DNA from 3 places in the Peribacillus sp. NPDC101480 genome. Region 3 is predicted to be linked to each of the others. Evidence: predicted binding sites of a transcription regulator. Region 3 holds the regulator's gene; each other region holds the start of a gene.
What was found. The regulator LexA, encoded in region 3, represses DNA repair genes until DNA is damaged. The targets are predictions, from matches to a motif close to CGAACATATGTTCG.
Positions count from the first base shown of each region.

Region 1: ACQKMF_RS05460 (DNA polymerase thumb domain-containing protein) is a predicted target of LexA. The motif match lies at 3,309-3,322, and genes of this name have one in related genera.
Region 2: uvrB (excinuclease ABC subunit UvrB) is a predicted target of LexA. The motif match lies at 7,769-7,782, and genes of this name have one in related genera.

Region 1 is NZ_JBNNSB010000001.1:1,086,977-1,097,819, reverse strand. It holds gene ACQKMF_RS05480 (YqkE family protein) at 1-68, opposite strand, end outside; gene ACQKMF_RS05475 (alpha/beta hydrolase) at 200-1,099, shown strand; gene ACQKMF_RS05470 (iron-sulfur cluster biosynthesis family protein) at 1,143-1,466, opposite strand; gene ACQKMF_RS05465 (YolD-like family protein) at 1,676-2,008, opposite strand; gene ACQKMF_RS05460 (DNA polymerase thumb domain-containing protein) at 2,035-3,294, opposite strand; gene ACQKMF_RS05455 (C40 family peptidase) at 3,707-4,366, shown strand; gene ACQKMF_RS05450 (hypothetical protein) at 4,417-4,944, opposite strand; gene ACQKMF_RS05445 (SDR family NAD(P)-dependent oxidoreductase) at 5,105-5,920, opposite strand; gene ACQKMF_RS05440 (MBL fold metallo-hydrolase) at 5,920-6,888, opposite strand; gene proC (pyrroline-5-carboxylate reductase) at 7,403-8,248, shown strand; gene ACQKMF_RS05430 (VOC family protein) at 8,322-8,753, opposite strand; gene ACQKMF_RS05425 (hypothetical protein) at 8,750-8,896, opposite strand; gene ACQKMF_RS05420 (MerR family transcriptional regulator) at 9,036-9,578, shown strand; gene ACQKMF_RS05415 (ABC transporter ATP-binding protein) at 9,747-10,541, opposite strand; gene ACQKMF_RS05410 (ABC transporter permease) at 10,516-10,843, opposite strand, start outside.
Region 2 is NZ_JBNNSB010000003.1:334,817-345,659, reverse strand. It holds gene hprK (HPr(Ser) kinase/phosphatase) at 1-614, opposite strand, end outside; gene ACQKMF_RS12890 (DUF4097 family beta strand repeat-containing protein) at 1,165-2,265, opposite strand; gene uvrA (excinuclease ABC subunit UvrA) at 2,766-5,645, opposite strand; gene uvrB (excinuclease ABC subunit UvrB) at 5,652-7,637, opposite strand; gene ACQKMF_RS12875 (CsbA family protein) at 7,856-8,086, opposite strand; gene ACQKMF_RS12870 (catalase) at 8,277-9,854, opposite strand; gene ACQKMF_RS12865 (MMPL family transporter) at 10,115-10,843, shown strand, end outside.
Region 3 is NZ_JBNNSB010000002.1:569,522-580,364, forward strand. It holds gene ACQKMF_RS10230 (NADH-dependent flavin oxidoreductase) at 1-583, opposite strand, end outside; gene trxA (thioredoxin) at 652-966, opposite strand; gene ACQKMF_RS10240 (IDEAL domain-containing protein) at 1,018-1,401, opposite strand; gene ACQKMF_RS10245 (RrF2 family transcriptional regulator) at 1,502-1,921, opposite strand; gene ACQKMF_RS10250 (spore coat protein) at 2,101-2,400, opposite strand; gene ACQKMF_RS10255 (hypothetical protein) at 2,397-2,603, opposite strand; partial or broken gene ACQKMF_RS10260 (zinc-binding dehydrogenase) at 2,724-3,534, shown strand; gene ACQKMF_RS10265 (YneF family protein) at 3,858-4,073, opposite strand; gene sirA (sporulation inhibitor of replication protein SirA) at 4,158-4,598, opposite strand; gene tkt (transketolase) at 4,895-6,898, opposite strand; gene ACQKMF_RS10280 (DUF896 domain-containing protein) at 7,130-7,363, opposite strand; gene ACQKMF_RS10285 (YneB family resolvase-like protein) at 7,429-8,085, opposite strand; gene yneA (cell division suppressor protein YneA) at 8,105-8,416, opposite strand; gene lexA (transcriptional repressor LexA) at 8,572-9,195, shown strand; gene ACQKMF_RS10300 (glucosaminidase domain-containing protein) at 9,401-10,015, opposite strand; gene ACQKMF_RS10305 (hypothetical protein) at 10,380-10,667, shown strand.

The DNA.
Region 1 (10,843 bases), on a different contig from region 3:
TTCAATGAAGATGAATCTTTATCTTGGTTTTTGCTTTGAGTTTGATTTCGCGGCTGTTTCTTTTTCATCCTTAAAACCTCCTGGCCCATTTATGAAATTATTATATCACGACTGCCGTTTTCCTCGTCATCGTTTTCAAACAGTGTTTTCCCATTTCCCACATGGTAAAATAAAGAAAATCAACCTAGGAGGACCTTTCATGAAGAAATGGTGGTTTACACTCGCCGGAATCCTATCGTATATCATCGGCGTTGGCATTTATTTTTCCAATCGGATCATGTACATGAAAAAGAAGGAAGATGATTTTATCCAGAATCGTGAAATCATGGCTAAACGCCTGATCCGGGAGGATTTTGATAATCTGCCTAAAACGGAAATTTGGGTATCGTCACCATCCGGATATTCCTTGAAATGCTTGTTTATCGAACCGCATGACACCAATAAGTGGGTGATCATTTCTCATGGTGTGACGGAAAACAAAGTCAATTCGATTAAGTACATGAATATTTTTCTTAAGCGGGGCTTCAACGCAATCATTTATGACCACCGCCGGCATGGGGATTCCGGTGGCAAGACGAGCAGTTACGGACATTATGAAAAATTCGACCTGAAGGCCGTAATCGATGAATTGAAAAGACGTAAAGGTCCCGACCTTCATATTGGCATTCATGGTGAATCCATGGGGGCCGTAACCCTGCTTTTATATGCCGGAATGCTTGAAGATGGTGCTGATTTTTACGTTGCCGACTGTCCATTTTCAAATTTCGAGGATCAAATCAAACACCAGCTCAAGCATGAAGTCCCATTTCCTTCCTGGACCGTGTTTCCGCTTGGGCGTACGTTCATCAAACTCCGTGACGGATATTGGACCAACGAAGTGTCCCCAATCGATTATATAAAAAATATCCGAAACCCGGTGCTCTTCATCCATAGTGAAAATGACAGTTTCATTCCCGCTTCCATGACAGCGGAATTATATGCAGCAAAAGAGGGCCCAAAGCAGCTTTACATCGCTAAAAAAGGGGCCCACGCTCAATCTTATAATGAAAATCCAAAAGAATATGAAGATCAAATCGATCAGTTTCTAAAACTTGTCTGAGAAGAAAAAAGAGGGTATCCAAGATCCCCTCTTTGCTTTTTAGTCAGATTTTATTAAAATAACTCATCCTTGGATTCAAGATTTGATTCGGACTTTTTAATTGAAAGCTGTTCGCTTCCGGAACAAAGTCTATTTTCATGACTTCATCAAGAAAAATCTTTTTTGATTTCTCCACATATAGTGGAATCCCGTTTGTTTCCACTTTTTCGGTACCTTCTTCAGGTTCGTTGACCCACCATAGCGCGGTCACACCGCTTACCACGCAGCCACAGCCATCAGTATCATATTTCAACTGTAAATATCCTTCTTGTCCCTGTACCTTATCGGCCATTTTCTCAGCCGCTGTTTCCGTCCATTCAATATACATGATTGTACGCCTCCCGATGTTTCCCCCATTATAAACGATAAATACGCTTCTGTTAAAGAAACTGCCTTCCTTTGCAAGCTTCAGCCGACACGAAAATCACTTTCTTCATTGACCGTGCTAACAAATGCCGATTCTCATACTCCTCCGTGATACCTTTCATCACGATGCCGTTTTGAAAGGCTGTCCCTTGGGAACAGCCCTTCCGCTCATCATTCCATTATCCTTACATCCGTGATATCGGAAAGCCTGATATAGTGAGCCTGCTGAAACCGATCGACGATATGAAGCTTTTGGGTGAGCTCATTATAATAATGGATCCTGCCGATTAACAGCTGATACCGGTTGCCTTCATAATGAGCAATCGTGACATCCTTTCTTTCCTCCATCGCTTCCCCCATTACCGCATTCATTTCTTCCAGTTGCTGCTCATCCAGGATGCGCTTCGTTTCATAGCCATCCTCCACCACCCAATCCCGAAGCATCTTCACATGCTCCGGCAACATCATCGATGTCCATTTGATACGGCCGCGATCACGTATCATTCTTTTCCCTCCCTTCAAAGTCAACCTTACGCCTTATGACCACCAAGCAGCTTGCTTCGGTAAACGGCTGTACCTGCTTCTGTATACGAAACGGCACGCAATAACGATTTGGCTCCATATTTATGGCGGATTCGATCAACCGTGTAACTCAATTCCCGCTTCTTCCAGCGCGAAGCATCGAATAAAGTCAGCTGCATTTCGTTATCATCCACAATATTCGAGAGCCTGACCTCTATGCTCCGAACCGTTTTTTGCTTATAGTTCTCATGAAAAAGCTCCAGGCAAACTTTATATAGCTCCATCGTAATGTTGGTCGGTTCGCTAATTGAACGCGAACGTTGGAAACCTCCGCCGAACTCATCCTTGCTGTAACCAATGCTTAGGCTCACCGTCCTTCCTGCCTTGCGATGGGTGCGTGCCCTTCTTCCAACTTCTTCGCAAATTTCCAGCATGACCTGCTTTACCTCATGCTCCTCCTTATAATCCCGCAGCAGGATTTGACTTTTACCGAAGCTTACCTGCCCTTCGATGATCGCTGCCCCCATATCGGATAAATCTATTCCCCAAGCATGGTGGTAAAGCTGATTGCCCATAATTCCAAACTTCGCTTCAAGTAATTCAAGATCATAATTGGCAAGCTGTCCAACCGTAAATATTCCCATTCCATGAAGGGTTTTTTCTACGCGCCTGCCGATCCCCCACATTTCACGAAGCGGGGAAATCGGCCAAAGTTTGCTTGGCACATCCTCATACTTCCATTCTGCAATCCCATTATGTTTGGCTTCCAAATCAAGGCAAAGTTTTGCCATAAGCATGTTCGGTCCAATTCCAATGGCACAGGGGAGCTGTAATTCCCGTTCGATTTCATCCTTTATCTTTTCAGCTATCATCCGGGCATCTCCCCATAAAGAAGCGGCACCATCGACTTTCACAAAACTTTCGTCCACACTATATACGTGAATCGCTTCTTTGGGCACATAACGGTTGAACAAGCGGGTGATTTCCGTCGAAACCCTTAAATAGGTCGCCATTTTAGGTTCAACGACGACAATCCTCGGATCATTCGGGATCTCAAACATCCGCGAACCTGTCTTGATGCCAAATTCCTTCTTCATCTTTGGAGAAGCCGCAAGCACAATGCTCCCTGTCCTCTTCAAATCACCAACCACCGCCAGATAACAATCAAGCGGGTCCAGACCAAGCATGACCGCTGAACAGCTTGCATAAAAACTTTTCATATCGATACACATAATTGATTGTTTCGGCATCGTCCCATAATCCATCACTTCTCACCCTAACAAGAATATATGTTCGCTTTTATTATATTCATAACTTTAACCGAATATACGTTCTTATTCAATGGAAGTTTTCATACAAATTTCTACTTTTTAATGTAATTTCCTTGAAAAATATAATAGATACTAAAAATGGTTAAAATACCATATTTAAACTGAATACCCAAATAGTTTTTTTAAAAAGAATCAATTCGTAGCTTGAATAATTTTTAATGGATCCTTATACTTAGTTTTTTTAATTTTTTTCACCCTTTTCAACAGTCTTTCGTCTATTTTAAATTTAGTCTTACTACTCATTTTTTGTAATAAAACTGTAACCAAAATTATGTCTAATTGTCATAATGGTATTGTAGGATAATATTGTTAAGAATATAGAGAGATAGATAGAGAGGAAATGAAAATTATGAAGAAATGGATCGCTTCAGCTGCTGTTGCTTCTGCCATGATGCTAACCCCGCTGCAAGCCTTTGCAAATATTGGAGATCAAACCCTCAGACCCGGAATGACACATAGTGATGTCAAACAACTACAACAACTTTTAAAAACCAAAGGTTATTTCACATATTCAGGTTCACTGACTACATATTACGGCACCTATTCTGTATCAGCAGTAAAAAAATTCCAAAAAGCCAAAGGACTGACTGCCGACGGAATTGCGGGCCGTAACACATTTAATAAGCTTGGTGTTTATAAGGTCAATAATACAAGCTTGATCAGCTATGCAAAAACCTTAATAGGCAAACCCTACAAATGGGGCGGAACAACACCAACTGGATTTGACTGCTCAGGCTTCGTCTATTACGTATTCCAGAAATCACAAGGAATCACCTTACCGCGTACAACATCCTTGCTTTATTCCAATACAGGTTTAAAAGTATCTTCACCATCTAAGGGTGACCTTGTATTCTTTGATACTTCTTCTGGAAGAACAGGGGTATCCCATGTTGGTATCTATATCGGAAATGGTCAATTCATCAGTGCTACTTCTTCTAAAGGAATAACCATCACGGATATGGATAATTCTTATTGGAAACCAAAATATTTAGGTGCGAAAACTTTATAAAATCCCATAAAACAACCGGACAGAATTCATAGTGATTCAGCCCGGTTGTTTTATTTTATATATAATATTTCATCCGTTAAATCCTCAACTGTCACCATGAATGAAGCGTCCAAGTTGGAACGGTTCATCATTTCGATATTATAAACATGCTCTGACGGTAAATGGACGACTTCAAGAACCATGAATCGCTGACTTTCCGCTTTACTGACATGATTGAGGGCAGCAGTGACCGCCCTTTGTTCGGCCAAGCTTTTTACATCCGACAAAACAAGAATCAGTTCCGCTTCCGCTTTCCCAGGAAATGCTTTCTTCACCCCGCCCCGGTGCCATGGTTTCACTTTCATCCCGATTTCCAGGTCGGAATAATCGAGAGCGTTACCATATTGATCTTGAATGGATGTATCAGTGGTCACCTTATAATACGTCCTTTTAATCAAAATCCTTTTATCGTCAAGATCCGTAATGAAACCTTCTTCCCCCTTACCGACGGCATCATCCCTGTTCCAATCAGGGGATTGACAGCTACCCAGAATAAAGGCAACGAATATGGATATATAAAGGTTTACAATCCTCTTCATACAAATCCCTCCTACTAGAAATAGACGGATCCCCCATGAAATAGTTACCAATTCATATGAAAACTTCGGTTATTTCAAAAAAGGGGAATGTCATCGACATTCCCCTTTTGCCTATTATTATATTAGACCATCTTTCGCCTTGTCCGACATCGAAAGTTGCTTACTTTTTAAAAAATGCTTTTTTTCCTAATGTTTCGGTGATTTTTGGAAACATGTTATACCATTTCCCAGCAAAATTCATCCAGCCAGGGAGATTGATTTCCCTCTTATTGGTCAGCATCGCCGCTACGATTTTAGCAGCGACATCTCCAGGCTTAAGCATGAATTTTTCAACATTTTTTAAATATGTACCTGATTCATCGGCAATGTTAAAGAAATTCGTTTCTATGGGGCCAGGATTAACGGTGGTCACAAAAACATGATCTTCCATCAGCTCAAGCCGAAGTGCGTTTGAATAGCCAAGAACCGCGAACTTAGTCGATGAGTACAATGTTGATTTAGGAGTGGCGATTTTACCGGCCTGTGAAGCGATATTGATGATATGCCCCGATTTTCTCTGCTTCATATACGGAAGAACCAGCTTTGTGCAGGCCATCAATCCAATGACGTTGACAGCAAACATTGCTTTCGTTTCATTTAATTCCGTATCCTGCGCTTCTTTAAACGTGCCGAAACCGGCATTGTTGACCAACACATCCACTTCACCTATTTGCGCATGGATGTCATTAAATACATTTGTCACCTGATCAGTGTCTGCCACGTCAAGCTTATAGGCATATGCATCAATTCCATATCGGGTGATCAATTCATTCCTTAGCTGTAGTAATTTATCCATACTTCTGGCCAAGAGGACGAGACGCCCCCCCTGCTTTGCACTTTGAATGGCAACTTCCTTGCCAATCCCTCCGGAAGCTCCAGTAATAACAATGACTTTGCCTTGCAACTTATTCAAAAAAGTGAGCCTCCTTGCGAACATTAAGCGATTGAATACAGAATGACCCCTGATTGAATTTCTGTTTCGACTTCACCCAAGTCTTCTAAATAGTCCAGCTGACCGACCGTTTCCGAAAGTGTCAGGCCCACTTCCTGAAGGTATACTTTCGGAAACAACTGCTGACATACTTCAAAGACCGATAAAGGCTTATCTTGAAGCATGCTTTTCACCTGCATGGCACGGTTATGCTGCCGCTCGAATCTATAGTGAATCAAGTCGGCAACCGCATCTCCATCCACTTCAGATCCATGTCCGGAGTAAACGGTGGATATGGAAAAATCCAATAATTTCTGAAGTGATGCATTATACTGCAGTAACGGACGAGGCCTCATGCCTCCGGGAAGTAAAGGTGGTTCCATTAATGGATTAGGTGAAATCTTGGCAAGCAAATGATCGCCAACGATCATGACCCCGTCACTTTCGCGGTAAAAGGATAAATGGCTTTGCGCATGCCCTGGAGTCTCGATCACTTTCCAGCCTGGAAGACCAGGGAGCTCATCTCCCTCAGCCAAATATCCATTCAGCTTCCGTTCACTAAGGAAACTGATTTCGTCGCGATTGTGGATCAGTTTATTTTTCAGCTCTTCTGCCACTCCGAACTTTGCGGCATAATCAAGGAAAAAACGATTATGGATTTCTAGGAATTCATCACTGATGGTCAGCCAGCGCTGATTGTTTTTGTGTCCATAAACCGGGATCTCTTTTTCAAAGAAATCGAGTCCACCAGCATGATCAGGATGATGATGAGTTAAAATGATTTGTTCGATATCAGTCAGTTTCAGACCCAAATCCCCAAGCCCATTAGTCAAGGCTTCTTTTGATCGTTTTGTTTTCACTCCAGTATCGATTAGCGTTAAAGCATCCCCTTTAACTACATAAACATTCACATCACCCACTGCAAACGGCGTAGGCAAAGTAATTTTTGCAATATCTCCATTCCAATTCGCCATAATCTTTTTCCACCTTAGAAAATTATATTTATATAAAACTTTTTATACACTAAACAGAATTCTAAGTATACTTATCATGTATAATTACCATTTTACATGTATTTTTAATTACTGTCATTATTTTCACATAATTCATGTCTATTTTTTCTCGTCCATGCATATATTATCATTGACAGAGTGCTAATTTATCCTTCATAATCACAAGTAATTAAAGACGGCATGGCTTTGATTAAGGCCAAGTAAATTATTGATGGCGTAAAGAGAGTGAAGCTCGGAATGTGCTGAAAGGCTTCATCGCCCCCTCATTATTGAACCTACCTTATGAGCCTTCAGGTAAACCTGACGTAATTCCCGCGTTAGAGGATTCAAGTGCAGCTTTTCTGTTTATTTATTATGGGAAAGTTGAACAAAGGTGGTACCACGGAAGCTAGACCTTTCGTCCTTTATTGGATGAGGGGTCTTTTTGTTTTTTAAAAAAAGGCCGAAAACTTTAAAAGAAAAAGGAGCGGGAAATATGAAGAAAATCGCATTTATCGGAGCTGGATCGATGGCAGAAGCAATCATTTCGGGGCTGGTGACCCAACAGGTAATTGAACCGGCAAATATTTTTGTAACAAATAAATCAAATGATGATCGGTTCGATTATTTAAAGAACCAATATGGTGTAACTGCCACAAGATCGCTGCAGCTATTAGTACAGGATGCCAACCTTGTCGTGCTGGCGGTGAAACCGAAAGATATTTTAGAAACAATGCAATCAATAAAAGAATATATTCGTGAAGAAATGCTGTTCATTTCCGTTGTTGCCGGGGTTCATACAACAAGCTTGGAAGGTATCGCCAACAAACGGTTCTCGATTGTCCGTGCCATGCCTAATACATCGGCAGCTGTAGGGAAATCAGCAACGGCCCTTGCGGCTAACTGTCATACGAAAGAAGCGCAATTACAAACGGCGATTACCCTTTTTGAAACGGTAGGTACAGTGGCAGTTGTCGAAGAAACCCAGCTAGATGCGGTAACAGGCTTATCAGGCAGCGGTCCGGCTTATATTTATTACTTGGTCGAGGCATTGGAAAAATCAGCAGAAAAAATAGGTCTCGATTCCGAAACCGCTAAGCAATTGATTCTCCAGACACTGATGGGTGCGGCCGATATGTTACAGAAATCACCTAAAACGCCTGCCGTACTAAGAAAGGAAGTAACTTCACCAGGGGGGACGACTGAAGCAGGTCTGAAAGCACTTCAAGCACATCAGGTGGAAGAAGCATTCATTGCCTGTGTACAAGAAGCGACTGAGCAATCGAAGCGGATGGGCAATCAAATAAGTAAAGAACTAGCCAAATATGTAGTTTCGCAGTAAGGCGCATGATGATGATCGGCTGTTGCAAGGCAACAGCCCTTTTTTCTAAGGGGTAATCTTTCCGTAGTGTGCGTTACTTTATAATCAGCATATCATTTTCATCAAAACTCCAATCCTTCGAATACGCTACCTCCCAATAGTAACCATCGGGGTCTGAAAAATATCCGCTGTACCCTCCCCAAAAAACATCCTGGGGTGATTTCTCGATTGTTCCCCCGGCCTTTTCAGCTTTGTTGATCACATCATCCACTTCTTCAATTGATTTAGCATTATAAGCAAGCGTAAGTCCCGGGAAACCATTTTTCTTAGGCGGTTCTTTCTCATTGATGTCTTTTGCTAGCTCCTCTAAAGGATACAAAGCAAGTTTCGTTCCGGCATTATTAAAAAAAACGATTGCGGGTTCGTCCTCTTTAACCGTTGTATGAAATCCCAACCCGTCCCGGTAAAACCTTAATGATTCAGCAATATCCCTGACACCTAAAGTTATAATATTGATCCTGTTCATACTGGTCCTCCTTTTTCATGTTTTAAGGGTAAATTCGACATCTGCATCACATTTCCCTTTTTAGCTTGTTTACCATCATCCATGCCATCACAAATGCTTCTAAAAGTTCCTAACAACGCTACCATTTGCAAAAAGCTGTCCACAGGGAATTCCACCTTGGATTGCCCCTCATGCAAATTACGTAGGAATTCCACTTTCTTTGCCGAATGAATACATGTTTTGTCAACTGTAAAGGAATTTCCTTATACTTATCGAATTCAACAACCAAAAGGGGGAATCTCGATGAATACAAGTGCAGTTGCCCGGTTACTGAATGTTTCCCATAGTACGATTCAACGCTGGGTCACCCAATTGAACATGGAAGTAGAACGGAATCAGCTTGGCCACTACCAGTTTTCGGATGAAGACATTGCATTATTGAGAAAAATCCAAGATCAGCTGAACGAGGGCATCATTCTCCAAAAGGTCAGCATCTCAGAGAAGAAGCTTAGAAAAGCAACCATCCAGAAACACTCCGAACCGAATGATCAACTGCTTGAACGGGTCAACAGGCTTGAAAATGGCCTGAAAACAAAAGCGGACGATGTTGTATCTTATCAGCTTTTACAGCACAGAAGTGAAATGGAAGAAATGCACAAACTCGTTAAGAAGCTTGAAGCCCGTATCGAAGCGCTAGAAAAACCAATGGGTCAAAACTTTGATTATTTCCTCGCGGCTGAAGAAGCTGCTGCCACTAAAAAGACGAAGAAAAGGCCATTCATAAAAATGATTTTTGGAAACAGAAAGAACGATAGTTCATCATGGAGCACAGCCGACAGCGATTGACATCGTTTTTCAAGATCACTCATGAACACCCACGATAGCCATTTTTCTTAAGCAAAACATTTCTTCAGTAACAGGACTTCAGTAATAGGACCTGACCTTATTAATTACCCCAAAATAAAAAGGCCCTGACCCAATATTAATCTATCTGGGTCGGGCCTTTTCATCATCTTAAATCAACACTGCACGGTCATTGAGCATTTTTTCGCCTTTAATGCGCTGGAATTCGTTAAGCAGTTTTTCGACGGTTAGCTTCTGCTTTTCAGCGCCTCTGGCTTCAAAAATGATCTGTCCCTTATCCATCATAATCAAGGAATTTCCAAGATCGATTGCCTGCTGCATATTATGAGTCACCATCAACGTCGTTAACTGGTTATTTTCGACGATTTCCTTCGTCAGGTTTGTAACGAGCTCTGCCCGTGAAGGATCAAGTGCTGCTGTATGTTCGTCAAGTAGCAGGATTTTAGGGTCGGTGAAGGTCGCCATCAGCAATGATAGTGCCTGGCGCTCCCCTCCTGATAATAATCCCACTTTTGCAGTCATCCGATTTTCCAAGCCTAAATGAAGGGTGCCCAAACACTCTTTAAAAAGTTCTTTCCGTTTTTTTGTCACCCCAAAGCCTAAACCTCTTTTATTGGTTCTGCCATAGGCAATCGCCATATTTTCTTCAATAGTCATATGTGGTGCCGTCCCCAGCATGGGATCCTGAAAAACACGGCCAATCATTTTGGCACGGGCATGTTCTTCAATGGCCGATACGTTTTCACCATCGATGATGACTTCACCTGCATCAGGGAGAATTTTACCGGAAATCATATTCATCAACGTCGATTTACCTGCTCCATTACTTCCGATGACTGTTACAAATTCACCTTTTGTCATCTGCAGTTCCAGATTTCCAAGGGCTAACTTTTCATCTGGCGTTCCCTCATTGAAAACTTTATAAATCTGATTTAACTGAAGCATATTCTTCCCTCCCTTTCGGTAAAGTCCCATCATGGCGCATCTGTATTTCTTTAAGCCGCCTTTTCTTCCGGGTTTTTTCCTTTTGCTTATCAGAAATTTTAGGAATGACAAGTGCCCCGACCACAATAAGTGCCGTAATTAATTTAACATCACCCGTTTCAAGGAATTCAACGCGAAGTGCCAAAGTTACGACGATTCGGTAAATGATCGCCCCTCCTATGACTGCCAGCGTAGCACGTGCAATCGTTTTTGCACCAAATAGAGCCTCACCGATTATGACGGATGCCAATCCGATGACAATG
Region 2 (10,843 bases), on a different contig from region 3:
CCTCTTATTTCTAGAAGATGCTCGATTAAATCCGGGGCATTCCCGACCAGCGTATCTTGGTCTTCCTGCCTGATTTCGACGCAGTCATCGGCTACGAGACGATGACCCCGTTTCACTAATTCCAGGGCTGTCTCACTTTTACCGACGCCGCTTTTCCCGGTGATCAACACACCTAACCCATAGATATCCACCAATACACCATGAACAGCAGTAGTTGGTGCCAACCTGCTTTCCAGGAAATTGGTCAGACGGCTGTATAACCTTGTTGTCTTCATATTAGATCTCATCACAGGAACTGATTCCCGCTCAGACGCTTCGATCAATTCTATCGGCACTTCCTGACCACGCGTAATGATGATGCCTGGAGTAAAGTCCCTGCATAACTCTTCCATCCTCTGTACTCGATCCGGTTCATTCAGCCGATTAAAAAAGGACATCTCCGTCATACCTAAAAGCTGTACTCGATCTGCGGGATAATAATCAAAAAAACCGGCTATTTCAAGTCCGGGACGAGATAAATCACTCGTGACGATCGGTCTGTTAATTCCTTCTTCCCCACTGATAAGTTCTAGACCGAACGCTTCTACTATATCCTTTGTACGGACTTTTGCCATATATCTTTCCTCCTTTTGGAGTGATGCTATTTTTTGAGATACTTTTTCTATTTTAGCATTTTTCTGTTAATAACCAAACAAAGCATTATCGATTTATTGTTTTTTTATTCACTCCACCCGGATGGGCCAAGTGAACTGGAAAGAGATGAGAGGAACATACATGAATCCTTACATCAAAATAAAAGAAAGCCAGCCAATTTATATTGGCAGGCTCACTTTGCAGACAAAAGGGATCGGAAACGTATCTTTCATCAAATGATGTTCCCGAACCAATTCCAAAGCATCTCCTTAGGTATGGTTCCGATACAAATTGGATGTTGATTTCCGCTCAAGAAACTCGTTTTCCGCGGGCGGTCGTGGAGCCTCCTCGGCTTGCGCCTGCGGGGTCTCCCCTAGTCGCGCTTTTCCCGCAGGAATCTCGTACCTTCCTCTCCAATCAAACTTGTTATTAAATTTAGAACAAGCCATAAAAAAACTGCAGGCAAACTCGTTTTCCATCGAGTTTGCCTACAGTTGAGCCGCCAGTGGTATCAACGGCATTTCCCTTTCTTCAGGAAACCGTTATCGCTGCAGTTTTGGTTTCTGCAAAAACATGAAGCACATGAACCTCTTCTTTAACCGTCTTAAACTTAAGGACCTTCTGAACCACATCACTTTTCTCTTCGATGATTGTCATCCCTTCCAAGGTTACATTAAAGCTTCCTAAATTTGACTTCAATTCTCCTTCAATCGCCTTACCTGGCGGCAGGGTCAACTGGACTTTTCCAGTGACTGACTTAGCATGGATCGAATCGCAATCCATCCCTGAATTCGTACAGATGATTTCCCCATTGAACGTTTGGACATCCAATTTCTTGAAGTATCCAGCAGCATTAATCGCTCCATTCAGGGTCTCGGCTTCCAAGTCATTAAAGTTGGTATCTGAAATGGTGATCATCCCATTACCTGTTTCAAGCTCACAGAAATCACCCGTACCCTGCATGATATGAATGGCACCATTTGCCGTTTTCGCTTTTAGCTTCTCTGATTTCAGTGATTCAGTCGTGATTGCGCCATTGAACATCCTTACATGGATGTCCTCATATTCCTTCCGTGGAATGTACATGATTGTATCAACCTTTATGGATTTTTCACGAACCTTGAACTTCAATTTTCCATTTTCAATCGTGAAATCGACTTCTTCCAAAAAGTTTTTCCTGGCTTCTTCTATTTCTTCCACTCGGTATACCTTAGCTTGGCATTCAACCCGGACATCATCATGGTCCCATGCGGCGATTTTTATTTTCCCATTTGCTATATCTACATCAACCTCATCCAGGAAATCATGTTCATGCTGAAAAATATGACTGACCTCCACAGACTTCCCGAAATTGAAATCAAGATCCGTTTCTTTGATTTTCTTAAAAGCACTTTCAACGAAATCAATAATCTTTTCTTTCGATGACTGGATATTCTTTTTAAACGTATCCTGAGTGCTTCCTTCACTTTTCTTATCCACGACTACCGTCGATAATTCGTTTTGCAATTTCTGCTCTTTAGCTTCACTTTCCTGACTGGCTTTTTCTAATTCTTCCAAAAGGCCCAAGGCTTCTTCCGCCGATAACTTTCCATCCTGAATCATTTCTAAAATCTTCTTTCTTTCCTCCTGCATGAACATTCCTCGCTTTCTTCTACCATTTTATTCATACATACGCCTAGATATCTAAAAAGTTTCATAAATACCGTTTTTCCCATCTTTCGACAAAGGAAAATGACAATTTCCGAAAAGGAAGATGTATGATTTCCCCGGAAATATCTTGTTTTCCCATTCTTTAATCAAATGATTGATTAAATGCACACTGTCATTTTTCTACAAAAAAACAAGCCTGATGGCTTGTTCCTGACTGTAGACAAATTCGAAGAAAACGAGTTTGCCTGCAGTTTTATTATTACTTTTACAATTCAGGTTGATTTCCGATCCAGGCACGCGCTTTTCCCGCAGGAGTCTCGCACCTTCCTCTACAATCAACTTCGTTAAAAAAATTAAGCTAGAAATCCATACATAAAGAATTGAACTGCTTTGGGTCAGTTGGTTCGGACATCCATTTGATGAAAGATATGTTTTCCGAACCCCCTTTAGTGGAAAAACTGAAACTAGCCAACCGTCTTCTTTTAAGCATGTTCATGCTCAGTTTCTTTTTCTTCAATCCAATTTTCCATGCGGATTTGATCACGGGTAAGTACAGGTTTTAAGTATTTTCCCGTGTACGATTCGGAAACTTCACATATTTTTTCAGGTGTTCCATAAGTGACGATCGTACCGCCCTTATCTCCGCCTTCCGGTCCCAGGTCAATAATGTGGTCCGCCGTCTTGATGACATCCAGATTATGCTCGATTACCAAAACGGTATCCCCATTGTCAACCAGCCGCTGCAGAACCTGGAGCAGCCTTGCTATATCGTGGACATGTAGACCGGTAGTTGGTTCATCCAAGATATAGAAGGAGCGCCCAGTGGATCGGCGATGCAATTCGGAAGCAAGTTTCACCCTTTGCGCTTCACCGCCTGATAAAGTGGTGGCAGGCTGTCCAAGCTTGATATAACCCAAACCAACATCATAAATCGTTTGCAGCTTCCGTTTGATTTTCGGGATATTTTCAAAGAAACTAACGCCTTCCTCGACTGTCATATCGAGAATGTCGGATATGTTTTTCCCTTTATATTTCACTTCAAGTGTTTCCCGGTTATACCTTTTACCATGACAGATTTCACATGGAACATAGACATCTGGTAGAAAATGCATTTCAATCTTGATAATGCCATCACCACGGCATGCTTCACAGCGGCCGCCCTTAACATTGAAACTGAACCTTCCTTTTTTATAACCGCGGATCTTCGCTTCATTAGTCGAGGCAAACACGTCACGAACATCATCGAATACACCCGTATAGGTAGCTGGATTCGATCGTGGGGTTCTGCCGATAGGTGATTGGTCAATATCAATGACTTTATCTAAATGCTCAATTCCCTTGATTTCACGGAAATCACCTGGTCTGGCTTTTGCCCGATTCAGTTTTTGAGCCAATGACTTATGGAGGATCTCATTCACCAATGTACTTTTCCCTGATCCGGAGACTCCCGTTACGGCTGTAAAGACCCCAAGGGGGAATTTCACATTAACGTTTTTCAAATTGTTTTCCTTGGCACCTTTTATTTCAATGACACGGCCATCATTTTTCCGGCGTTCCAATGGCAATGGAATGAATTTCTTCCCTGCTAAATATTGCCCCGTTAAGGATTTAGGATTATTCATGACCTCTTCCGGAGTTCCAGCGGCCACTATTTCCCCTCCATGCGCTCCTGCTCCAGGACCAACATCGATCAAATAATCCGCAGCAATCATCGTATCTTCATCGTGCTCGACAACAATGAGGGTGTTCCCGATTTCGCGCATATTCTTCAATGTTTCGATCAATCGATCGTTATCCCTCTGATGCAGCCCTATTGAAGGTTCATCCAAAATATATAGGACTCCCGTCAATCGGGAACCGATCTGCGTCGCCAATCTTATACGCTGCGCTTCACCGCCTGATAAAGTTCCCGCTGCCCTGCTCAACGTCAAATATTCCAAACCTACATTAGCCAGGAAACCGAGCCGCTCACGAATTTCACGTAAAATCAATCTCGCAATTGCAGCTTCTTTTTCAGTCAAATCAAGCTCATCGAAAAATACTAACGCATCCTCCACTGATAAAGCTGTCGTTTCACTAATATGGACCCCTTGAATGAGCACGGAAAGACTCTCTTTTTTCAATCGATGACCCTTACAGGTTGGACAGTGATGTTCTGACATGTATTTCTGCATTTGCTCACGAATAAAGTCAGAACTCGTCTCCTTGAAGCGCCTTTCGATGTTTCTTAAAACTCCTTCAAAAGGAATATATCCTTCTTGCACTCTTCCAAAATCATTTTTATAACGGAAATATATCTTATCTTTGCCTGAACCAAGCAAGACCTTATCCATCTTCTCTTCCGGTAAATCCTTAACGGGCACATCCATATCTATCCCATAATGGTTTGCCACCGCTTCAAGGAGCTGAGGGTAATATTGAGAACTAGTCGGCTCCCATGGCGCAATTGCATGTTGACGGAGGCTTAATTCGTTATTCGGGATGACCAGATCACGGTCCACCTCAAGCCTTGCCCCCAAGCCATCACAATCCGGGCAGGCCCCAAACGGGCTATTGAAGGAAAACATTCTAGGCTCTAACTCTTCAATCGAAAATCCGCAGTATGGACAAGCATGATGTTCACTGAACAGCAGTTCTTCCTCACCCATGACGTCAATGATGACTTTACCTTCGCCAAGCTGCAAAGCACTTTCCAATGAATCTGCAAGCCTGGCCATGATACCCTCTTTTATGACGATTCGGTCTATGATGACTTCAATCGAATGTTTTTTATTTTTTTCGAGAGTGATCTCATCGCTGAGGTCATGCATTTCCCCGTTCACACGAATGCGGACATATCCTTGTTTCTTAACTTCCTCCAAAACTTTCGCATGTGTCCCTTTTCTGCCTGAGACTAGCGGTGCCAATACCTGAAGCTTGGTTCGCTCAGGGTAATCAAGAATGCGGTCCACCATTTGCTCTATCGTTTGTGAGGTGATTTCTATATTATGGATGGGACAGGTCGGCCTGCCGACCCGTGCAAATAACAGCCTTAAATAATCATAGATCTCCGTAACAGTCCCTACGGTTGAACGAGGATTTCGACTGGTCGTTTTCTGGTCTATGGAAATGGCTGGTGACAAACCTTCTATCGCATCGACATCCGGTTTATCCACTTGGCCTAAGAATTGACGAGCATAAGCGGAAAGTGATTCCACATAACGTCTTTGCCCTTCTGCATAAATCGTATCAAAAGCCAAGGAAGACTTTCCAGATCCGGATAATCCGGTCAGCACAACAAGTTTGTCTCTCGGTATCGTGATATCAATATTCTTTAAATTGTTGGCCCTGGCGCCTTTTATCACAATTTTATCCATTGCCATGTTTCGTCACCCTTCCGCTTTTAACTCTAGTAATAAATCACGCAGCTCGGCAGCTCGCTCGAAGTCCAGTGCCTTTGCCGCTTCCTTCATTTCTTTTTCCATGCTTGCCATCACTTTTAAACGCTCTTTTTTAGGAAGCTTCGCGAGGCTTGGTGCAAGGTCTTCCTTATACTCTTCGCCTTCTTCGGCAACATGAGTCGCCCTTATGGAGTCGCGGATATCCTTTTGAATGGTTTGAGGCAATATTCCATGCTCTTTATTATAATTTTCCTGGATTTCACGGCGCCGCCTCGTTTCATTGATGGCAAGTTCCATCGAATTCGTGATTCGGTCTGCATACATGATGACGTGGCCGTTCGCATTACGGGCTGCACGGCCCATCGTTTGAATAAGCGAACGTTCCGAGCGAAGGAACCCTTCTTTATCGGCATCCAGAATGGTCACTAACGACACTTCCGGAATATCGAGGCCTTCCCTTAAAAGATTGATTCCAACTAGAACATCATATTTGCCCATTCGAAGTTCCCGGATGATTTCTATCCTTTCCAAGGTCTTCACTTCCGAATGAAGATATTGGACCTTGATGCCGATTTCCTTTAAATAATCAGTTAAATCCTCAGACATCTTTTTCGTCAAGGTCGTTATGAGCACACGCTCGTTCTTTTTGACGCGCTCCTGTATTTCACCGATCAAGTCATCTATTTGCCCTTCAATCGGCCGCACTTCCACCGTCGGATCCAGCAATCCGGTAGGACGGATGATCTGCTGAACCATTTCCGGGGTATGTTCGAGTTCATATGGTCCCGGAGTTGCCGAAACGAATATGGATTGATGGACCTTTTTTTCAAATTCCTCAAATCTTAGCGGGCGGTTATCTTTCGCAGACGGCAGACGGAAGCCGTGATCGACGAGCACTTGCTTACGCGCCTGATCTCCATTGAACATTCCGCGGATTTGCGAGAGGGTTACGTGTGATTCATCCACGACCAATAGGAAATCCTCTGGAAAGTAATCTATTAAAGTGTATGGTGTCGCACCTGCGGGACGAAGCGTCAAATGGCGGGAATAGTTCTCGATCCCTGAACAAAAGCCCATTTCACGCATCATTTCCAGATCATAACGGGTCCGCTGCTCCAAGCGCTGCGCTTCAAGGAGTTTTTCATCTTCCCTTAATTCCTTCAATCGTTCTTCCAGTTCCGTTTCGATATTTTGAATGGCTACCCGCATTTTCTCTTCGCGGGTTACGAAGTGGGAAGCCGGGAAAATGGCGATATGATCCCGTTCACCGGTAATTTCGCCAGTCAGGGCATCGACTTCACGAATACGGTCAATCTCATCCCCGAAGAACTCGACCCGTACGCAATGTTCATCACGTGAGGCCGGGAAAATTTCGACCACGTCGCCGCGAACGCGGAAGGTCCCCCGTTGGAAAGCAATATCATTACGTTCATATTGAATATCCACGAGTCTGTGCAGCAAGGCATTCCGGTCTATCTCCATGCCTGTTCGGAGGGAAACGACCATCTCCCGGTACTCTTCAGGAGAACCGAGTCCATATATGCACGAAACACTGGCAATGATGATGACATCTTTCCTTTCGAACAAAGACGAGGTTGCCGAGTGACGCAGTTTATCGATTTCATCATTGATGCTTGCATCTTTCTCGATGAATGTATCCGTGGATGGAACATAAGCCTCCGGCTGGTAGTAATCATAATAGCTAACGAAGTACTCAACGGCATTATTAGGGAAGAACTCTTTGAACTCACTATAAAGCTGCCCTGCCAACGTTTTATTGTGGGCAATGACAAGAGTCGGTTTATTGATTCTTTGAATCACATTGGAAACGGTGAACGTTTTCCCTGTCCCGGTTGCCCCCAATAACGTCTGCATTTCCTTGCCTTCCTTAATCCCTTCGACCAGCATTTCAATTGCTGCCGGCTGATCTCCTTGAGGAGAGTATTTTGAGACTAACTCAAACTTATCCTTCACCAAGCATAGCCTCCTATTGAAATATTTTTATATGAAAACGGGACATAACTATATCCCTTCTATTTATTCCGGTTTGATAAAGCATATATACACATTCTACCACAATAGCCTTAAAACAAACCAGCAATAAGCGAACATCCATTCTATTTTTGTTTTATGGACTTCATGATGTGTTGAGGGGAATGACAAGTTTGGGTACAAAAAAAGCACCTTTTGTGTCAGGCGCTCTTGGATGTACGTTTCATCATTCTTTTTGATAACCAAAATCCCACTGTTAGGGATAAGGCATCGACGATGATCAATAAGTTTGTATGCGTATAACCTTTATATGCGGAAGCTGTAATCAAGGCAACAGTTAAAACAAGGCCCACGACATTGTTATAGGTGACCCTTGAAAATAGCATGACGAGTAGACAAGGAAGGAAAAGGGCAGAAAGAAATTTAATCATTTTTTCATCTCCTTTATAAGAGAAAAATAGAGTAGTTTCAGTTTAAATGATTATCAAGTTTTTTGCCAATCAATTTCCCACTTGATTTTCAAGGCATCATCAGAAGAATCTTCCACACTTCCATCAATTATGCCCATTAAAAAAAGAGGCAAACCCCTTTATAGGGAAGTTTGCCTCTTTTTTAGTCCCATCAATATGGATCCGCTTCATGTCCTTTACTAACGGCATCCTCAGGGTTATCCGTCCCGCCCAGTGGTTTTGAAGATTCCGTATGTTCAGAAGCCGAGGCCAGTCCCTCTTTCAATCTGCGGCCATACTCTTCATCGGCCTCTTCGGCAAGTGCTATCATTTTTTCCTGAATGCGCTTGTCGGCAGGAGCCAATGCCGCCACTAAATTGGAAATTAAATCGTCCTTTTCCCAATCCTCGAATTCACGGAATGTTTCCCCGGCCTGTTTCGTATTATTTTGACGATCGATTGTCTCACGAACAAGTTTCCCTTCCACCATAGGTGTATGCTCCTTGCCCGTCTGCTTGGCTTCTTTCAAGCCGCCGACAGTTGATGGTTCGTAGTTGATGTGGGGGCTTTGGCTGCCTCTGCCAACTTCATATTGCATCTGTCCGCCAGTCTGATTCGTGGCTGTTCGTTTTTTCGGAGCATTGATCGGCAATTGCAGATAATTCGCGCCAACACGGTGACGCTGTGTATCGGAATAAGAGAATGTACGTCCCTGTAACATCTTGTCATCAGAAAAGTCCAGTCCATCCACTAGGACACCTGTGCCGAATGCAGCCTGTTCGACTTCAGTGAAATAGTCTTCAGGGTTTTTATTCAATACCATCGTACCGACATGCAGCCAAGGGAACTCATCTTTCGGCCAGATCTTCGTATCATCCAACGGATCGAAATCCAACTCAGGATGATCATCATCACTCATGATCTGTACGTTGAGATCCCATTCAGGATAGTCACCGCGTTCGATCGCTTCATAAAGATCCTGTGTGGCATGATTGAAATTCGTAGCTTGAATTTCATTGGCCTCTTGCTGTGTCAGGTTCTTGATCCCTTGTTTCGGTTCCCAATGATACTTGACAAGCACTGCTTTCCCTTCCTCATTCACCCATTTATAAGTATTGACCCCTGATCCTTGCATCATGCGATAGTTAGCTGGAATGCCCCATGGGGAAAACACAAAGGTAACCATATGGAATGTTTCAGGCGAACTCGAGCAAAAATCGAAAATCCTCCTGCCGTCCTGAATATTCGTGACCGGATCCGGTTTGAAGGCATGAATCAAATCCGGGAATTTCATGGCATCACGGATAAAGAAAATTTTCAGGTTATTGCCTACAAGATCCCAGTTTCCGTCTTCCGTATAAAATTTAACGGCAAATCCCCTTGGGTCACGTAACGTTTCCGGGGACGTCCCTCCATGAATAACAGATGAAAATCTCACGAATACCGGGGTTTTTTTACCTTCTTCCTGAAAAACCTTCGCTCTCGTATATTTTGAAATCGGCTCGTCCCCCGCTTTACCGGTCGGAACGAAATAACCATGCGCACCTGCACCGCGGGCATGCACAACCCGTTCAGGGATACGCTCCCTATCGAAGTGGCTGATCTTTTCCAGGAAATCATAGTTCTCAAGTGTACTAGGTCCTCTGTTCCCTACAGTTCTAATACTCTGGTTATTCGTTACCGGGTGCCCTTGCCTGTTCGTTAATGTTTCTTTCGATTCATCATTTGTTTTTTTTGATTTATCAGACAAAAAAATCCCTCCCTTGTTAATAAAAGCCATAATACTACTATACTTTCCCCTATCTCCTATATTTAACTCTTCAATCTTCAAAATTTAATTGAAATTAGTAAATAAGTACTTTTCCCCTATATATCGATGAGCAGATTTTCATGCCATTAACGACTTGAAGCATTTAGCAGTTGGAGTGAGCATACCCATTTTTGTATATGTCAACAGCACACCATTATAATGAACTAAGGATAAAAAATTCAAAAAGCGGGGTGCCTTCATTGGACGAATCAATATTAGGAAAACTTGGCAGGATGATGACAGGAAAAATCAGTCGTTGGGTTGTCATTGCTGTATGGATAATTGCAGCAATCGGATTAACCATCACATTGCCTGCCGTTAATGATCGAACAGCAAATAATGCCGCCGACTTGCCTGAAGACTCACCTTCCGTCGTGGCTGATGAACTTATTAAAGAAGAGTTTCCAAATTCCTCTGGAATACCTGCCCTGCTTACATGGCATCGGGAAGGTGGACTGACAGAGGCCGACTTGGCCGAAATCCAGTACCTTTCCAAGGAATTGACAGGTAACCCTTTGATACAGCAATCTTTTTTACCGCCGCTTCATGAAATTCCGTTGCGTGCTCTTCAAGGCTCGGTTTCAGAAGATGGAACGACTTTCGTACAGCCGCTTTTCTTTAAAGAAAAGACCGAGACTGAAATTCTTGAAAAAAATCTTGAGAGCATTAATGAAATAGTTTCGGAACGCATTGGATCTGACCCATTCAAGGTCCCTACAGATTCAGATGAATTATCACTTCGAGTGACAGGCCCTGTAGGGATATCCGTCGATGCAACAGGATTATTTTCAGGTGCTGATTTCAAATTGCTATTAGCTACCGTAATACTTGTACTTGTCGTATTATTACTCATTTACCGTTCCCCGCTTTTAGCCATCATCCCTTTAATCGGAGTAGGATTCGCCTATATTGTCACAAGCCCGATCCTT
Region 3 (10,843 bases):
AACCGCCCCACTTGTCTTCACGACGGTTTGAATGAGGAGAAAAGAATTGCTGAAGCAAGTACCCATTAGCACCGTGAATTTCTACACCGTCAAATCCCGCTTCAATGGCACGTCGGGTGGTTTCACCAAAGTCGAGAATGATCGATTCTATTTCCTTTTCAGAAAGTGGACGCGGAACTGCTTTCCCTTCGCCTTCCGACGGGATATTGCTTGCGCTGACTACATCACCATCTACTAATTCCGGTGGAACCTCTCGGCCGCCATGAAAAATCTGGAGAATTGCCTTTGCCCCTTTCGCTTTAATCGCTGATGCCAATCGATTTAGACTAGGTATCAATTCATCCTTATCTCCGCCAAATTCCCCATGAAAACCTTTTCCATTAGCCGACACGTAAGTACAAGCCGTTATAACCATGCCTACACCGCTTGACCGGCGTTCATAATAATTAACTTCTGCGTCGGTAACGGTACCGTCAGAATTAGAAGAGAAATTTGTCATAGGTGCCATCACCAATCGATTTTTCAATTCCATTCCCTTTCCTAAATTGAACGATTCAAATAATGGTGTATATTTAGAATTCATTTAGTAATCCTCCATTTTGTAACCCACTGGTTTGTATAATAAATCAAATCCGCAAACTAATTTAAATATCATGCATACTTTACGATTAATGCCGAAATGGCTTCTTTTGGCTGGAAGCCAATAGCTTGATCTACCTTTTCTCCATCTTTGAATAGAATAAGTGCTGGAATTCCCATCACTCCATATTCGCTTGTCGTATTTGAATTTTCATCCACATTAAGTTTTACGATCTTAACCTGATCACCCATTTCCTCATCGATTTCATTAAGAACTGGGGCAATCATTTTGCACGGACCGCACCACGGTGCCCAAAAATCAACCAATACTAAACCTTCCTTGATTTCACTAGCAAAATTATCATCTGTAACATGTTCTATTGTCATGATCATTTCCTCCTTGTATTATCCGAAATATTTATGGTCTTTACTCACCATCTATTTAAAATCAAGTTTTGCGATTCTATTTCCCGGGATAAAAGCCTCTGATTTCCTGGCATTTATTTTCGGATGGATTTTGATGGATTCCAATTTACCGGATAACTCCATGAACCATGTTTCATCTTTAGAAAGTAAAGCCAAATCAATTAAGGCCAAAAGATGTGTTTCGTTACTGATTTCTAGATCCGGCAGCTTTTCAGTCCATCTACTTGGAATCCAAATAGATTTCCCAACCGCTTTTTCATTGTCACTTTCCACCACATTCACTTTAACAATTTCACGATTATCGCTCACGTTTTCAACGAAACCATGGATAAGTTCTCCATCTCTTGATTTTCCCTGTACCCAATCCCCATTTTTGAACAGATTGTTTTCAACCATTTCCTTAACACCCCTTTTATATTCATTTAATATTAAAACTATAGTTATTAACTGTATTAATAAAATATACATTTTGTGCAAAGAAAAAACTAAATCAATATCACGGACATTGTTTAATTTTTTCCAAAAAAGTGCTGAGAGTTATATCTTCCAAATATTTTTCAAAATACAATTCTGCTTCATCGAATATTTGATCCATGACTACCTGGGTATTGGAGGATATGACACATTTTTTCTCCGGATCGCCTGTACACCATTTCGGTTTCAAGGTTCCATGTGAGACCGTTATATAAATATCTGCCAAACTTACCTCTTCAGGATTACAGTCTAGAATATAACCTCCGCCCACACCTTCTTTCGTTTTAACAAATCCCTTTTTTCTTAAGCAACTCATCATTTTCCGAATCCTTGCCGAGTTTGTACAAACGTTTTCTGCGATAGACTCACTGCTTGCCATATGATCTGGTAGATAAGCTAAATAGACCAAACTATGCACAGCTATTGTAAAATCACTATTCACTTTTCGCATCCTCCTCAAGGAGATTACTGTAATTTTAATGTTTACAGTTGGTAAAGTCAACTCAAAAAACTCAACAGAGTTCTCAACTTTGTTGATTACTTTATGATTGCTATGAAATTCCCTCCTATACACAAAGGATAGAGGGAATTTCATTCAGCTAATTTTACAAACCGATAATATCATCGTTGAGAAAGATTCAAAGCCGTACTAGCCGCTTTTAGATTAACTTTCGATTGCTCAATTATATCCTGAGGATGATAATAACCTTTTGAAACCATGTAATCACTTATTAGCCCATGTGTTTCTACAGCATACCTCAGCTGTTCCCGTAATGCAGCCCTCAATTCAGGGGAAGCTGTTTCTGTTATGGCGAAAGTCGTATTTCTTATTCCTGATTTGGCAGAATTCAGAAAGTCAGTAGCAATAACCTGATCGGTCATACCACCCATCCCCGCCATATTTTGCAAAAAGTTAGTCATTGTCTTCCCTCGCCTTGGTTTACCAGGATTTCCTGTAATTTTTTAATATGCTCTCTTCCGCTGCTCATGTCTTGTAAAAGAATGTTTTTTAATTCCGTGTCTTGGACTAACCCATTCATTGTAGAAGCTTTTGATAGACAAAGGCTTTTGAAGTTCAATATTTCATGCAGTTCTAACGTTTCATGCAGTCCCAACTTTTCCACAAGAAGTATCTCTCCTTTCAGTAACAATCACTTACTTATCTTTCGTTGTTCAAAAGCTCTTATTCATTCCTTTTCATTTTTTTAGAAGGTTAAAACCATTTGGAAAACAACATGTAGTCACATGGAGAAATGGGCGGGTTTTTTGGATATTCAGAAACAACTGGCGGTTATGCTGGAGGACAAGCAGAATATATGCGGGTCCCTTATGGGAATTTCACTCCTTTTAAGATTCCAGAAGACTGTGAGATTGAAGATGAAAAATTGATATTACTCGCCGATGCAGCTTCAACCGCATTTTGGAGCGTTGATCATGCAGGAGTAAAACCAGGTGATACTGTAATCGTCTTAGGCTGCGGTCCCGTTGGATTACTCGTACAAAAATTTCGCTTGGTTCAAAGGAGCGAAAAGGGTCATTGCCGTCGATCATCTCAACTATCGTCTGGAACATGCAAAAAGGACAAATAAAGTCGAAATCGTAAATTTCGAACAATATGAAAACGTAGGGGATTATCTCAAAGACATAACTAAAGGCGGAGCCGATATTGTAATTGACTGTTCAGGCATGAGTGGTAAAATGACTCCCATGGAATATCTTGCAACGGGGCTGAAGCTTCATGGCGGTGCAATGGGTGGTATTGTAATCTCCTCACAAGCGGTCCGTAAAGCAGGAACCATTCAAATAACTGGTGCTTACGGAGGGCGTTATAATGGCTTTCCGCTAGGAGATATATTTCAAAGAAACGTGGATATCAAGACCGGACAAGCTCCCGTTATCCATTATATTCCATATCTCTATAATCTAATATCTGAAGGAAAAGTTGATTCTGGCGATGTCGTAACCCACGTACTACCATTTGATCAAGCTAAACATGGTTACCAAGTATTCGATACAAGGACAGACGGATGCATTAAAGTGGTGTTAAAACCGTAAGTATTATATAGAAAATTGAATGGCCAGGCATTCAAATTCAGAAACGATACATGAATTATAGTAAGTTTCTGAATTTGATGAATCCTGTGTAGTAGTTTGAAAGTCACATGAACTAGATTCCCTCTATATGAAACCTTTCAAGCCCATGATTGCCCTCTTGCTTATCTCCTTACAACACAAAAAACCCCTCTCTCTGATTTAGTTTCCACCAGAGAAAGAAGTTTCGGATTAGTAACGAAAGATAAAGCAAAAACAAGAAAAATTTATGATGAAAGATTCACTCTTCACGGTAGTTATGATTTGCTTATCTTATAATTGCTATCTTATTTTGTTTGTTGTTTATTCATGGCGCTCATCATTTGATTAATTTTCTTTTGGGATGGTTTCATACCCATTTGCATCATCATCATTTTCAGCATCTGTTCGTTAATTGGCGGATTTTTCTTTAAGTAATCCATCATGTATTTACGAGCGATGAAAAATCCCAGCACTACTCCAGCAATCAATGCCAGTACGCCAACTAGAATGTAAACCCACATACTATTTCCTCCTTCGTGTTGTCTAACATCAGTGTACTAGACCAAAGGTTATTATACAATACCCGCTACTGAAAAGTCCCCCATTTAGACAAATTTTCTTTCTTTTATCGGTTTTAACCAACCGTATTTTTCATGTTCAAAATCAATGGCCAGAAAGCTCGCTTCATATTTTCGAATACTTTCAAAGAAAGCCGTCTCCGCTTCATAGTCTCCTTCAGCTTTTAGAATAATGGAATCATGCTGAATGATTAAAACGGCCTTACTTGATCCGTTTGTTTTTTCTAAATAGTATTTTCCATTTTGAGTCCAATAATTCATCTTTTTTTGCAAACGTTGTTCAATGGCTAACTGCAACTGGATAATCGGGACTGTTTTGGTGACATATTCGATTTGTTTTTGCAAAATACTCTTCAGTCTGCCCTTTGCTTGAATATACTCCAAAAACAAATTGAAAAATAGCCTTTCTCTTCCATAATAATGATGGGCAAATTCATCTTCGATTAAATAAATTTGATAGGTTCTCATCAGCCAATGCCTCCTAGCTTTCCTATTTTGGTCACGAAAATAACTAACCACCAGGACATTCTCCACTATTTTCCACTATTAATAACTTTCCCCTTTAACTGACACATTTAAACGAAATTTATTTATTCTCATTATATATTGACAAACTAAAAAGATATGTTGTTTGCTGGAGAAATTTTCTTCTTTTTTTGTCGAATGGAAGATTTCCCTTAGAATAGAAGCACACAATATAAATCAGGATTGTTTTTGATAAAAAAACTGACACCAAACTAGTTGGTGTCAGTTCTCCATTACTATTAGTTAAGCATTTCCTTAACACGAGCAACTACATTTTCTACAGTAAAACCGAATTCCTCCATGATCTTTCCGCCTGGTGCAGAAGCTCCAAAATGATTGATGGCCAATATTTCACCCTCATCACCTGCATAACGATCCCAACCAAACGGTGAAGCCACTTCGATAGCTAGACGTTTTTTCACTGCCGGATTGATTACGCTTTGTTTATATTCTTTAGATTGAGTTTCAAATCGATCCCATGATGGCATGCTGATAACAGAAACATCAATTCCTTCGTTCGCCAAAGCTTTCTGTGCTTCCACAGCCAAGTTCACTTCGGAACCAGTCGCAAGAAGTAATGCATCGGCTACTTCTTTCTTAGAAGCAGAGATGATGTAAGCTCCTTTTGAAACACCTTCATACGCAGTTTCGGAAGTATCTTTAATTGTTGGCAATCCTTGACGAGTCAGTACAAGGGCAGTTGGTTTATTTGTAGACTCCATAGCCACTTTCCAGGCTGCTGCCGTTTCATTGCCATCAGCTGGACGGATTACCCCTAGGTTAGGCATTGCACGCAATGATGCCAATTGTTCGATTGGCTCATGAGTCGGTCCGTCTTCTCCTACAGCAATGCTGTCATGAGTGAATACATAGTTTACAGGCAGTCCCATTAGTGCTGCCATTCTAATGGCAGGACGTAGATAATCAGAGAATACGAAGAATGTTCCTCCGTATACTTTTAATCCACCATGAAGTGCCATTCCATTTAAAGCCGCACCCATAGCGAATTCACGTACACCGAACCATATATTACGGCCACTGTAATTACCAGGTAATAGATCAGTCTCACCTTTGATGGCAGTATTATTAGATCCGGCTAAATCCGCAGAACCCCCAATGAAGCTAGGGACCCTTTTGGCAATAGCATTTAGCACTTCCCCACTTGAAGCACGGGAAGCTAATGTTTTACCTTCTTCATAGACCGGAATTTCCTGATCCCAATCAGCAGGCAGTTCACCTTTGATGGCCAACTCCAATTGCTGTGCTAACTCAGGATGTGCTTCTTTGTAATTTTTGAACAATTCATTCCAAGCTTCTTCTTTTTGAGCGCCTGCATTAACAACAGATTCATTAAAGTGTGAATACACTTCTTCCGGAACATGGAAGTCCTCTTCAAATGTCCATTTATATGCTTCTTTTGTCAATTTCAGCTCATCTGCACCAAGCGGAGCGCCGTGAACAGCAGATTTACCTGAACGGTTTGGTGAACCGTAACCAATAACCGTTTTCACTTCGATTAATGTTGGGTGTGCATCGTCGGTTTTCGCTTCTTCAATCGCTTTAGCAATTTCCTGAAGATCATTCCCATCCTCAACGCGGATATATTGCCATCCATAAGATTTGAACCGGTCTGCTACGCTTTCACTAAATGATTGGCTTAAGTCGCCGTCAAGAGAAATATCATTAGAATCATATAAAACAACGAGTCTTCCGAGTTGTAGATGTCCAGCTAATGAAGCGGCTTCTGCAGAAACACCTTCCATTAAATCTCCATCTCCACAAATGCCATATGTATAGTGATCGACCACATTATAAGAATCGCGGTTATAGCTTTCTGCCAAGTGACGTTCAGCCATTGCCATTCCTACTGCCATTGCGATACCTTGTCCAAGCGGCCCGGTTGTTGCATCAACACCAGCCGTATGACCGTATTCAGGATGTCCTGGAGTTTTACTGCCCCATTGACGGAAGCTTTTCAAATCATCGATAGATAAGCCATAGCCCGATAAATGAAGAAGGCTGTATAACAGCATAGAACCATGTCCAGCTGAAAGAACAAAGCGATCTCTATTAAACCAATCGGGATTTTTCGGGTTATGGTTCATATATTCGGTCCATAGTTTATACGCCATCGGCGCAGCACCCATTGGCATACCTGGATGGCCGGAATTAGCCTTTTCAATTGCATCAATTGATAATGTACGAATCGTATTGATAGAAAGTGCATCTAATTTATCTAACATATTGTAAAAACATCCCTTCCTGTAATGTACCTCTTTATATTATAGTGACAAGCATAATATCACAACTAAAATCACTATTTACTGCCTCAATATTACAATTTTCTATAATAACAGAAGTCCCCTATTTAGATTAAACTAAATAGGAGAATACATACATGCATGCACTCCCTTTTTACTCCTAAATGCTAACAGGATACTCAAGCGGAATGTTTTATCAGAAGGATCCAAGCATTAATGTAAGTTTCTTTTTTCTTTTATATTTTTTATCTTTTGAGGAGTGACGTCATTACCTTCTGGATCAACGACCTTCACATGCTCCAACGTATCGGACATGGACTTTCTGAATGTTTCCAAATACTCACTTCTCAATTGGGTTTGCTCTTTCGCCTCAACTTCCGTCAAACCTTCAGCCTTTGCCTTTTTAGAAAGTTCATTAATACGGGCTATTTTTTCTTTTGATAACATAATTTCGCTCCTTCATAATCTCCGGATATTGTCATGGTATTAAAAAAAAAGCGAAATTACAAGTTCTAAGATTTACTTTCATTTGTATTCAGTTGATGTTCGAGAAAACGCCTGTTCACAGTAGCCTTTGAAACATTGTATCCAAATCCCCTTAAAGTGGCTGCGATTTCTGCGAATGTCAATCCATTGGCCCGAAGTTTAATAATTTCTTCAATAGGGATTTCCATACGGTCCCTTCCAGTGGAATTCCTTTGATTCTGAAGGTTTTTTTGAGGACGGTATCCTTTTTCAACGGCTCTTATCATCCCGCGCTTTATTTTAAGATTATGTAGTTTCCTTTGGTATTCTTCTACAATACCGACTATCTGGATGACCATGGCATCCGAATCCGATAACTCAAGCTCCCCGTCATGTGAGAGTGTATAAATTTTAACATTTTCTTTAAGGATGACATGGAAAAGGGCTATTTTGGCATTCCCTCTTCCCAGCCTTGTTTCATCCTGGATTAATAGTACTTCAGCTTCTTTAGTTTTAAATAGTTCGAGCATGTCAAAAATGCCATCCCGATTCAACTCATAACCACTTGCCTGCTCTTTTATTATGGATATAACTTCAACATCCATCTTTTCTGCCAATTTGACTAACTCATCTTCCTGCCTTGCCAATGATGTTTCCTGTGACTCTTTTTCTGTGCTGACCCTACAATAGATTACCGCCTTCATAATACCCTACCTTCACTGCTTACTGCTCACTGGCCAAATTCTGGACAAGTTCTTCCCCTTTAACCGGTATGACGATGACTTGACCAGGTTTAATTGTATCCGCCCTGACACCATTATGCTCTTCTATCCAACCAATGAATTCTTTTTTTGTCAAATTTGCTTCTTCATATTCTTCAGCGATTCCCCATAGGGTATCACCTTCACTTACTTCTATAGAAAGGAAATCCTTTTTTGGATCATTGTTCAATGTACAAGAGAATAAAATTGAAAAGATGAATACTGATCCCGCTAATAGAATCGTATAAATATAATTTTTGTATAAATTTTTCATAAATATCCCTCCAAAGCGAATGTTCGTTCGTATGTTATGGTCAAATTATAATACGAACGCTTGTTTCAGTCAACAACAAAATTCGAACTTATGTTTGTATAGAATTGGGGGCCATGCTATAATGTAGCAAAGAACATTGGGGAAGAGGTGCACATATGACTAAACTATCAAAAAGGCAGCAAGATATTCTTGATTTCATTAAAGAAGAGGTCCGCCAAAAAGGGTATCCACCTTCCGTACGGGAGATTGGTGAAGCAGTGGGACTTGCTTCAAGTTCAACAGTACACGGGCATTTATCACGCCTGGAAAGCAAAGGCCTGATTAGACGTGACCCAACCAAGCCAAGGGCCATTGAAATAATGAATTTGGAGGAAGCGAACAATATTCCAAAAGTCAATGTCGTGAACGTGCCGTTACTTGGAAAAGTAACAGCGGGAATGCCGATAACGGCCATTGAGAACATAGAAGAATACTTTCCGCTTCCCGAAAGCATGGTTCCACATGATGACCATGTATTCATGCTGGAAATCATGGGTGAAAGTATGATCGAAGCAGGAATTCATGATGGGGATTATGTCATCGTGAAACAACAAAGCAATGCCAATAATGGAGATATCGTCGTGGCCATGACGGAAGATGATGAAGCCACTGTAAAACGATTCTTTAAGGAACCGGATTACATAAGGCTTCAGCCTGAGAACTCGAATATGGAACCAATTATTTTACGAGATGTTTCGATACTTGGAAAAGTAATAGGCTTATATAGACAAATACACTAAAAGCGCTAACCGCGCTTTTTTTGTTTGTTTAATCTATGTCCCGAATTCTCTCAATATGCATATGGAATTTTAATAGAATCAAGTTTTCATGGGTATTTAAACGTCCTTAATTACGAACGGAAGTATACGATCGCCTAATATGTACTTTGGTAACAATCTGATTACAATAAAAAAGAGAGCTTTAACTACCGCTCCCAGTTAAAATTCACTTCACTCGTAATCTTTGGTTCACTTTAATTAGGTTAAGATCTACCAAGCCGTTCCACTGTTGAATCTGCACTTGTGTAGAACCGTATGCTTTTGCAAGCGCAGAGACGGTATCCCCTTTTTGGACAATATGATAAACCTCTTCTATACTTGCATCATATTTTGTTAAATCGCTTGTTTCGATAAGGTTCACCAGTTTTTCAATATAGTTGGGATCCGAGGCGTACCCAGCATCGAAAATTGCTTTGAGTGCTTTTCTGTAATCTTTTTCTCCAATGACAGCCGTATAAAGACTTCTATTCCATGAAGTCCCCTTTACATATAAATTGGCAAGATCTCTAAGACTTTCTTCCCAAGATGGGTATTTTCTGAATTTGTTCCATACTTGAACGGGTACGCCATTGACATATTCCATTGTCTGAATGATGACTGACTCACCCTTGAAGTCACCTTTTGTACCGAATATATTTTTTCCTTTGCTTGCTAATAAACTTGTCCCATATCCACTCTCCAAACAAGCTTGTGCAATGACAACAGAAGGTAATATTTTAAATTCCTGTTGAATTTTCTGGGCATAGGGAGCAATTTCCTTAATAAATGTTTCCTTGCTCATTAGAACCTCCCATCAATGGTTTTACTTTATTTTTCACTGTTCATCTTCATTCTTATCGTATTCTCATCTATGAAAAAGGTTACAGCAAGTCCCATACAAAAGGTTCTGATGTTTGGCTAATTGTTTTTATTATAGATTTCTTACCTAGAGTGGCCTGCTTCGAGTATTATTTATCCATTTCCCTACCAAACAGGAAAAGCCGTCAATCCATTTAATTAAATGGATTGACGGCTTTTCCTATTGAACACTGAAAATCTTCAAAACTTGTTCGTTAATTTTAAATTTGTAATTATTTATTTTTGTATAAAACCTTGATGAAAAACAAAAACTATTTTTAAAAACTTCATTTCAAGGTGGTGAAATCATGGACTACCCAACCGTCCATACAAACTTCTGGGATGCAGTGATAGCCATTCCTACCATCATGATTCTTACTCAACTTATTAAGGTCATGTTTCATATTCATCCAAAATTCGTCCCTACCATCGCTTTGGGTCTTGGCTTGTTCATTTCCATTTTCATCAGTCATCGTCATCACTTGGTTTCAGGAATTTTCATGGGCTGGTTTTATGGCTATGCAAGCATAGGCAATTATGCTGCACTCAAAACTGGTATTTTGTCTTATAGAGAATCCTACAAAAAGACGGATTAAATCTATTCTTGTTGTCTAGCTGAAATTCATCAATCTTTTTATTGCTAGATGACCTTACTAGCTTTATTTTCCATCGAACACCATTAATTTAATCGCTGTATTAGTAATTACAAACTGGCTGAATCCTTTGGCTAAAACAAACCACCCATGTTAGCACCACATTACATCCAAAAAAA